2 regions of the Psychromonas sp. CNPT3 genome follow, and region 2 is predicted to be linked to the other one. Evidence: predicted binding sites of a transcription regulator. Region 2 holds the regulator's gene; the other holds the start of a gene.
What was found. Region 2 encodes FliA, which starts transcription of late flagellar genes. Its sites were predicted from a motif close to CTAAAGNTNNNNNNNNNNNNGCCGATA; they were not measured.
Positions count from the first base shown of each region.

Region 1: a site for FliA is predicted at 1,768-1,794, ahead of PCNPT3_RS13495 (VC2046/SO_2500 family protein). Genes of this name have one in related genera too.

Region 1 covers NC_020802.1:774,952-779,803, reverse strand. Annotated here, with positions in the region: gene PCNPT3_RS03445 (YchJ family protein) at 1-231, shown strand, start outside; gene purU (formyltetrahydrofolate deformylase) at 236-1,072, shown strand; gene PCNPT3_RS13495 (VC2046/SO_2500 family protein) at 1,191-1,733, opposite strand; tRNA gene PCNPT3_RS03430 (tRNA-Tyr) at 1,867-1,950, shown strand; gene PCNPT3_RS03425 (tetratricopeptide repeat protein) at 2,080-3,714, shown strand; gene PCNPT3_RS03420 (response regulator) at 4,038-4,852, shown strand, end outside.
Region 2 covers NC_020802.1:2,472,234-2,477,085, forward strand. Annotated here, with positions in the region: gene PCNPT3_RS10865 (chemotaxis protein CheA) at 1-1,595, opposite strand, end outside; gene PCNPT3_RS10870 (protein phosphatase CheZ) at 1,607-2,353, opposite strand; gene cheY (chemotaxis response regulator CheY) at 2,358-2,741, opposite strand; gene PCNPT3_RS10880 (RNA polymerase sigma factor FliA) at 2,901-3,608, opposite strand; gene PCNPT3_RS10885 (MinD/ParA family protein) at 3,609-4,469, opposite strand; gene flhF (flagellar biosynthesis protein FlhF) at 4,497-4,852, opposite strand, start outside.

The sequences.
Region 1 (4,852 bases), 1.4 Mb from region 2:
ACCGAAAGTTTAAAAGTGCAAGGGTTTGTGGAATTCAAAGCCTATTATATTGAAGCAGACACGCTCACCTACCACCATGAACGCTCCAACTTTATAAAAAAAAATGACCATTGGTTCTATTGCGATGGTGTTTTTTATCCTGCGAATAAGAGTATTACGATTAAACGCAATGATCTTTGTCCTTGTGGTAGCCAAATAAAATATAAAAAATGTAAGCATTTAAGGGAATAAAACCATGCAAAAAAAAATATTATTAACGGATTGTCCTGACAGTAAAGGCCTCATTGCTCACATTACAAATGTCTGCCAAAAAAACCAACTTAACATTATTAAAAACAATGAATTTGTAGATCATCAACACCAACGTTTTTTTATGCGCACCGAGCTCGAGGGGTGTTTTGATAATTGCACCTTACTCGAAGATTTAGATTTTTATTTACCTAAAGGCTCAAGTCGTCAATTAGTCTCACAGCAGCGTAAACGTATTGTGATATTAGTGACGAAAGAAGCGCACTGTTTGGGTGATATTCTGATGAAGAGTACTTATGGCTCAATGGATGTCGAAATCGCAGCCGTGATAGGTAATTACACGATATTAGAAGATTTAGTGACTAAATTTAACATTCCTTACCATTGCATTAGTCATGAAGGGATATCAAGAGAAGAGCACGAAGATAAAATAATGCAATGTATTGCACCTTATCAGCCAGATCTCGTCATTTTAGCGAAATACATGCGCATATTAAGCCCTAAATTTGTCAGCGCTTATGCCAATAGATTAATTAATATCCATCACTCTTTTTTACCCGCTTTTATAGGTGCGAGGCCGTATCAACAAGCCTTTGATAGAGGCGTGAAGATCATTGGTGCAACCGCCCATTTTGTAAATAACAATTTAGATGAAGGGCCCATCATTACGCAAGATATTGCGCATATTGATCATGCTCATAACGTAGAGAGCCTGATCAAAGTGGGCAGAGATGTTGAAAAATCAGTGTTAAGCCGTGCGTTACAGCATCTCATTGACGATAAAGTGTTTGTTTACGCTAATCGCACCGTGGTGTTTAAATAAAGGCATAAAAGAAAATAAATACAAGATCAGGCGTCACAAATAAGGCTTGTTGCATTTTCTCTCGCAATAAAGAGAAACGTGGCGCTTTTATACGCTCGATGCAGGTGAGATGATAGGATTAATAATGTGCATGTATTTTTATAGGCCGACCACTGAGTTGCATTGCCTGTAGGTTCTGCATCAGTTGATGATCCACGCCACCGCTTACATCCGCGCTTAACGCCCCCGCGAGTGGCATTTTCCCCGCAAGACGGCGCTGCGCCAGTAACGACAAATTATCCACCACATCACTGCTAATATCCGCTGATGGTTGACGCGATAGCAAGGCTTCATTATTCAGTAAATAACGTAAACGAATACTGCTGAAGCGTTGTGCCTGCACGTCACTATTTAACGCTTTTGCCTGTGTTAATGTGATCCCCTCATTAACTAATGGTTGAGGCTCACTTAAACAAAATGCATCTCGTAATGCTAATTTTTTTAGTGGATCTTCTTTATTGTCCGCTAGACTAAATTGTGAGAAATCTCGGACATCGCTCGAGAGCAAACTCAATAACAAATTAAATTTATGTCGAGCACCGCTTGTTAGCGCAATATTTAATTGCGATCCCAATTGCCATTCATTAATTAATAAAGCCGGTGCGTTTTGCTCAACATTCATACTATGATTCATTATTTATTAAACACAGAAGATATATCGGCAACAATCTGATTTTATTTAATGTTTTTCACAGTTATTTACTATTTAAGCTTCACAATCAGAAATAATCTGATATTATCGGTTGCGTAATAAAGGAGGGGTTCCCGAGTGGCCAAAGGGAGCAGATTGTAAATCTGCCGCGTAAGCTTCGGTGGTTCGAATCCACCCCCCTCCACCATTTCTTGCCAAAATCAATTGTATCTTATTAATTTAAAAGTCTTTTTCTTATATCTCTAGCCTACTTATAACAATCCCCTGTTGTTTCCTGTTAATATAAAGAATGCTTCATAAAGAGAGCAAGGAAATAATGTTTAGCTATAAAAATAAAAAAATTCTTATCGTTGATGATCAAAAAGCATTTCACGTTATGCTCAAAACAATGCTGACCAATCAAGGTGCAAAAAGTATCACCTTCGCAGATACTGCTGACAGTGCGATGCGCTGTGCCCATCGTCGTCTTTTTGATATTTATCTCGTTGATTATAATTTAGGCGCGGGAAAAAATGGCATACAATTACTTGATCACCTACGTAAAAAAAATCTTATTCCAGTGCATGCTTTATGCTTTATCATTACCGGAGATAACACCAAAGGCATGGTCCTAACCGCCATAGAAAAAGCCCCTGATGATTATTTAATGAAACCTTTCTCGCCCACACAACTACTTAATAGGCTCACTAAAGCGGCGCAGAAAAAAGACATGTTAATGGATATTTTGAAAGCATTAAAAAGTAAAAATTATGCACAAGCCATCTTTTTATGCAAAGAAAAAATTGAAAAAGAACCTAAATACACCACCCTTTGTAAAAATATGCTCGCCGATATTTATATTACAACTGAGCAATACCCTGAAGCAGAAAGCATATTAAAAGAATTAGTCAATAAACGTGCATTAATGCAAACCAGTATTAGTTTAGGCCAAACCTATTACCTGCAAGATAAACTCAGCGAAGCTATCGCTATTTTACAAGACATTGTTTTACACCGCCCTTTACAAATAAAAGCGTATGAATGGTTAGCACGCGCTTATAAAAAAAAGGGTGATTATAATAAAGCGCTGTCGACGCTAAGCACTGCTGCCAATATGACCAATCACAGTATTGAGCGTCACCAAGAAGTGGCACTATTAGCAAAAGAGATGCATGAGCATAAAATTATGCTCAATAGCCACCACGCTATATTAAATTTAAGTCGAAACTCTTTCTATCCTGACCCTTGCTACTTAGCAAATTACATTCACAGCATTATTGATTATGCGCAGTTTACTGATGATATCAATAATAAAAAATCAATATTAAAAATGGTCAATTCAGCACTTTATCAAAGCCGCTTTGAAGAAGGCAGAAATGATAATTTTGACTTTAATCAGTTTGATTTTCTTTGCCAAGCCAAAATATTCTTTTCTTTAAATGAGCATTTAAAAGCAAAACGTCTTATTTTAAAAACAATACATAACAGTGACAAAGTCATTAATGAAATAGACACCACGACACTCTGTGAAAGTGTACTTTCTCTGCTTGATATTGGTGAATTTGATGATGTAAAACCCTATTTAGATGAGCTTAATCGACGTGATATTATCGATCCTACGATGCAGGCTAATATTGAAGAGCACACAGGAAATAATTTAAGTATGCGTATCAGTGCATTTAAAGCGCATAATAAAGAAGGAATTGATGCCTTTAGAAATGGTAATTATGTTTACGCATTACAATCGTTTAATCGCGCCCTCAAATTAGAGCCTTTAAACTCCGGCGCTCTTTTAAACAGTATACAAGTATATCTAAAGCAGCTTTTAAGCAAAGAAAAACATCAGCGCCAAGAGCAACTTCAAGCATGCCAAGCAAAATTTAATTTATTACGTAATACACATTTATCTCCCGACCATCGACAACGCTATAATGATTTACAAAAAGAATTTAACATCGAAAAAAGAAATTAAAAAACACCCACCTGTTGATACTTTTAGAACCAAAATTTTAACAGAATTGTTCTACATTAATTTCTTATAACAGCATGCCACAACGAAGATGAATTAAAGTCTCGTACCTGACCAATGATCTTGATCTCACAGATATCACAGATATCACAGATATCACAGATATCATAATATGCCCTTCTTTTTTTCACCATTTTTCTTTTATATATATTTTATTATTAGGTTTTATTGTTATATTTTTTTGTTATATTTCGTATTTTTGCATATTTACATCTCCTGTCTACTGTTAACATCTAAACATCCTTATTAACGTTAGCAGGGAACTAATGTTTAACTATCAAAATAAAAAAATTCTTATCGTTGATGACCAAAAAGAATTTTCAGTCATGCTCAAAGCGATGATCAGCCATCAAGGCGCAAAAAGCATTACCTTTGCGGACAGTGCTGATAGTGCAATCGACTGTGCCCATCGTGACTTTTTTGATGTTTATTTTATTGACTATCATTTAGGGGCGGGTAGAAATGGCATACAATTACTCGACTACTTACGTAACAGCAATCTTATTCTAGTGTCTGCGTTATGCTTTATTGTTACCGGCAACAGTAACCAAGATATGGTATTAAGCGCTATTGAAAAAGCGCCCGATGATTATTTAATAAAACCTTTTTCACCGACGCAATTACTCAATAGACTCACTAAAGCTACCCATAAAAAAGATATGTTAATGGGTATTTTAAACGCGATAAAAGACAATAATCTTACCCAAGCCATTCTTTTATGCCATGAAAAAATTAAAAGCACATCAAAATACAGCACACTATGTCAAAATATACTCGCCGATATTTATATTAAAACAGAGCAATACAGTGACGCCGAAAAAATATTAAAAAAACTCGTCAATAAACGCGCCGTAATACAAACCAGCATTCGTTTAGGGAAAACCTATTATTTACAAAATAAACTCAATGAAGCGATCGCTATTTTAGAAGATATTATCTTACATCACCCGTTACAAATTAAAGCCTATGAATGGTTAGCGCGCGCTTACAAAAAAAATAACGATCACAATAGAGCGCTATCAACTTTGACAGCGGCGGCGAACATGACCAATCACAGTATTGAGCGCCACCAAGAAGTGGC
Region 2 (4,852 bases):
TCAACTTTAGTCGAAAATCCTGGCGCAAATATTAAGGAGAAGGCATCTCTATCTGACATTCTATCGGCGCCATCTTGATCCAATATACCCTTATTTATCGCAATACTTTTGAGGAGTTCAGCATCCATTCCTGCGCCATCATCTTCAATGACAAGTAAAATATGATCGCCTTCTTGTGACGCTGAGAGTAAAACATGGCCTTCTTTATCTTTACCGGCTTTCACTCGAACGTCCGGCATTTCAATACCATGATCTACCGCATTTCTGATTAAATGCACTAATGGATCAGCAAGAGCTTCCACTAGGTTTTTATCTAAATCTGTTTCTTCACCGACCAACTCTAAACGAATATTCTTGCCCAATGTGCGCGCAATATCACGCACTACACGCGGGAACTTACCAAAGACTTTCTTGATAGGCTGCATACGTGTTTTCATTACCGAGCCTTGTAAATCCCCAGTAACAATATCTAAGTTAGCAACAGCACGAGAAATTTCTTCGTTGTCAGAGGTTGTCTCTAAACTCACTAAGCGATTACGTACCAATACTAACTCACCGACCATGTTCATGATTTCATCAAGGATCGCAGTATCAACACGTACTGTCGGTTCCGCTTTAGCAACGGCGGTCTTTTTAGCTTTCGCTGGAGGCGCTTTAGCTGGCGCGGGTTTAGGCGTTGCTTTAGGCGCTTCTTTAACAACAACTGGCTCTTTCTTTTGCTCTACAGGGGCAGCGACAGGGGCAGCGACAGGCGCGGTTGTATTTTGAGCGCTTTTACCTGCACCGTGTAATTCATCTAATAAAGATTCAAACTCATCATCAGAAATATCATCAGTGCTGAAGGTCAATGGTGCTGGCGCTGGTTTTGCTATGCTATGCGATCCACTACCATGGAGTTCATCAAGCATTGACTCAAATTCGTCATCAGATATATCATTACTATTTGATGGCGCAACAGGCGTTGTTACCGCATTTTGCAATGATTTCCCTACACCGTGCAATTCATCAAGTAATGATTCAAATTCATCTTCTCCAATTTCTGCATTTTCAGGCTTCGCTTCCGCAGCTTCAATGCTAGAGCCAGATTCGGCGTGTAATTCATTTAATAATGCATCAAAGTCATTTTCAGTAATATCATCAATACTACCCTGAGTGTCTACAGACTCCGTCGCGGTGGCTTCAGGTTCAGCACTCTCATCTTCAGTGGCAGGTCTACTTAAGCGGTGTAACTGTTGCACTAATTCTGGAGGCGCTGCATTAGCAACATCACCGGTTTGCACTGCGTCAAATTGCTCATTGATAACATCTAAGGCCGCTAAGATGGTGTCCATTAAAGACGAGTTCACCTCGCGATGTTTTTGACGTAAGCAGTCAAAAACATTTTCAGCCCCATGGCATGTTTCGACTAATTCGGTGAGCGATAAGAAACCAGCGCCCCCTTTTACTGTGTGGAATCCACGGAAAATAGCATTTAATAATTCAGTATCATTGGGGTTGTTTTCTAGTTCAACTAATTGCTCAGATAACAGTTCTAAAATTTCTCCAGCTTCAACTAAAAAGTCCTGGAGGATCTCTTCATCTACTTCAAATGTCATTTTCTGTTTCCTTAAAATCCTAAACTAGAAAGTAAATCATCAACGTCATCTTGCCCATTAACCACATCATCTCGGGTACTTGCATCAATAATTGGACCTTCCGCACTAATATCAGCCTGATCTGTTTCTTCTTTAACAACGATATTTTCAGGTGCAGAGCATACCGTTAATATCTGTACTAATTTTATCTCTATCTCTTGTACTAACGAGATCACGCGACTAATAATTTGTCCCGTTAAATCCTGAAAACCTTGAGCCATTAAAATATCCATCAAAGAAGCACGTAAACTAAGTGCACCTTGTTCTGAATCTTTCAGTAAATCTTCGACTTGATGACATAATTTTTTAAAATCACCAAGTGCCAACTGACGCGTCATTAATGCTTGCCAATTCGGAGATATACTCTCTAAATCAGAGACTAATTTGTCCGCAATAGGAAGACAAACATCGACAGCATCCATGGTTGTATTCGCAGCTTCGCCGGTCATCTTAATCACATAATTTAAACGGTTTTCTGCTTCCGGAAGCTCTTTTCCAGCCAGATCCATCAAACGGGTATCATTTCTAAAATCCTGTAAAGCGTCGTGTAACTCACGCGTTAACTCACCAACTTTATCAAAAACAACATCCGTTTCAGCATGTATCACATTAGCCGATTCTACAATTCCATTTGCACTTGCAACATCTTCATTTTCTAAATAACGCACTAACTGTCTAGCTTGCTCTAAAGTAAGATGTGGCATCAATTCCTTTGCCATGTATTTAACCTAATCGTTGGAAAACTTTATCGAGTTTTTCTTTTAATGTTCCCGCTGTAAAAGGTTTTACAATATAACCATTTACGCCTGCTTGAGCAGCTTCTATGATCTGTTCACGCTTAGCTTCTGCTGTTACCATTAAAACAGGAAGGTGTTTTAATTTAGGATCTTTGCGGATCTCTTTCAAAAGGTCAATGCCTTGCATAATAGGCATGTTCCAATCCGTCACTACAAATTCAAAATCCCCATCTTTAAGCATCGGTAGAGCCGTATGGCCATCATCTGCTTCAAAGGTATTCGTGAACCCTAGATCTCTTAATAAGTTTTTAATTATTCTTCTCATTGTTGAAAAATCATCAACAATCAGTACTTTCATATTTCGGTTCAAAACATTCCCCTAAGTAAAAAAACTGCCACTATCTACTCTGCACTCGTAAAGTAAATATAAATACATATCATAAAAACACACCATTATAAACGCAGATATTTCAGCTTCTTAACTCAACTGTGATCGAGCTCTTATCCTAGCTGAAATATTGCTTATAATCTACACAGTCTGCGCTTTTGCTTTTAAGCGGTGTAACGCCTGACTGAGAATTTGGCTAACCCTTGACTCACCGAGTTCAAGCACTAAGCCAATTTCTTTTAAATTTAGTTCTTCATCATAATACAATGATAATACTAATGCTTCACGCTCTGGCAATTGTTTGATCATTAACAATAATTGTTCAGAATATTCACTCTCACTGACACAATTAAAGGTTGGATCAACCTCCGAATTAACGCTACTACTAAAGGTCGCTTCTGCACCACCTAAATCTTCGTAGTTAACTAATTTCGCACAATTAACATCACGTAGCATTTGTTGATATTTTGCTAACGTTACGCCGAGCTGTGACGCTATTTCACTTTCTTTCGCATCTCCAGCATTACGCTTCTCCACTGCACTAATCGCATTACTAATCTCGCGACTGTTTTTATGCACAGAACGAGGCACCCAATCGCCTCGACGCATTTCATCGAGCATTGCGCCTCGGATACGGATCCCTGAAAAAGTTTCAAAACTGGCCCCTTTTGAGCCATCAAAATTACGTGCAGCTTCAAGTAAACCAATCATGCCAGACTGCAACAAATCATCAACTAATACACTCGCTGGCAGTCTCGCCATCAAATGATAGGCTATTTTTTGCACTAATCCAGTGTGCTTTTCTATAAGCTCCGCTGTATCCGTGTAATAACCTTGCACTCTGCTCACTTATTGTTGCTCGTCTGTATTATTTAGTAATAATTTTTCGATGAAAAATTCTAAATGACCACCGGGCTGATGCGGGATAGGCCAATCACAAGACCGATTTGCTAATGCTTTAAATGCAAGTGAAGCCGGTGTTTTAGGATAAGCTTCAACAACCACTTTTTGTTTGCGCACCGCTTGACGAACATTCCCATCAAACGGAATGCATGCGACCAACTCTAAGGATGCATCTAAGAAACGATCCGTTACACGCGTTAACTTAGTAAACAGATCTTGTCCTTCACGTAAACTGCGCACCATATTGGCTACGATTTTAAAGCGATAAACGCCATTTTGTTTACTCAATATTTTGATCAGTGCATAAGCATCTGTGATGGACGTTGGTTCATCACACACAACCATCAACACATCTTGTGCAGCTTGTGCAAAACTCACCACCATATTAGAAATACCGGCGGCGGTATCAATTAATAGCATATCTATCGGCGTCTGCAGTGAGCTAAATGCTTGAATTAAGCCAGCATGCTCAACATCACTCAGCTCAACCATAGATTGTGATCCTGAGGTTGCAGGAATTATCATCACCCCACTTGGGCCAGTCACGATCACTTCATCAAGCGTACATTCTCCGGATAAAACATGCGATAAATTCTTAGTAACGCGGATCCCCAACAAAACATCCACATTTGCCAAACCTAAATCGGCATCAAGCACCAACACTCGTTTACCTCGTTGAGCAAGGGAAACCGCCATATTCAATGTCACATTTGTTTTTCCTACACCGCCTTTTCCTCCGGTGACAGCAATGACTTTAATTTGGCCTTGTTTCATTCGTCTTAAACCACTTGCTTGGTCTGCAATCATAATCTACTCATTATCATCATTAATTATCTATTCATCAAAGCTACTAAACCACTGATGCTGATCTTCAAAGAGATGCTTCATCATCTCTAAAGTACTTGCGATTAAACGCTCTACATTTGCTATTTCAATATCTTCTGGTACGCGTTGCCCCGTTGTCATATAAGCGATAGGTAATGCATGCTGCATCATCACACTTAACACCTCACCCAGGCCAATACTTTCATCTATTTTGGTTAAAATACAACCAGATAACGGAATTCTTTTAAAATGCTCTAGGGCCTCTTCGACAATGCGTCGTTGTGAGGTCGAAGATATCACAAGATAGCTTTTAATATTAACACTATTATTACGCATTAATGTATCAAGTTGCTCCGATAAACGAA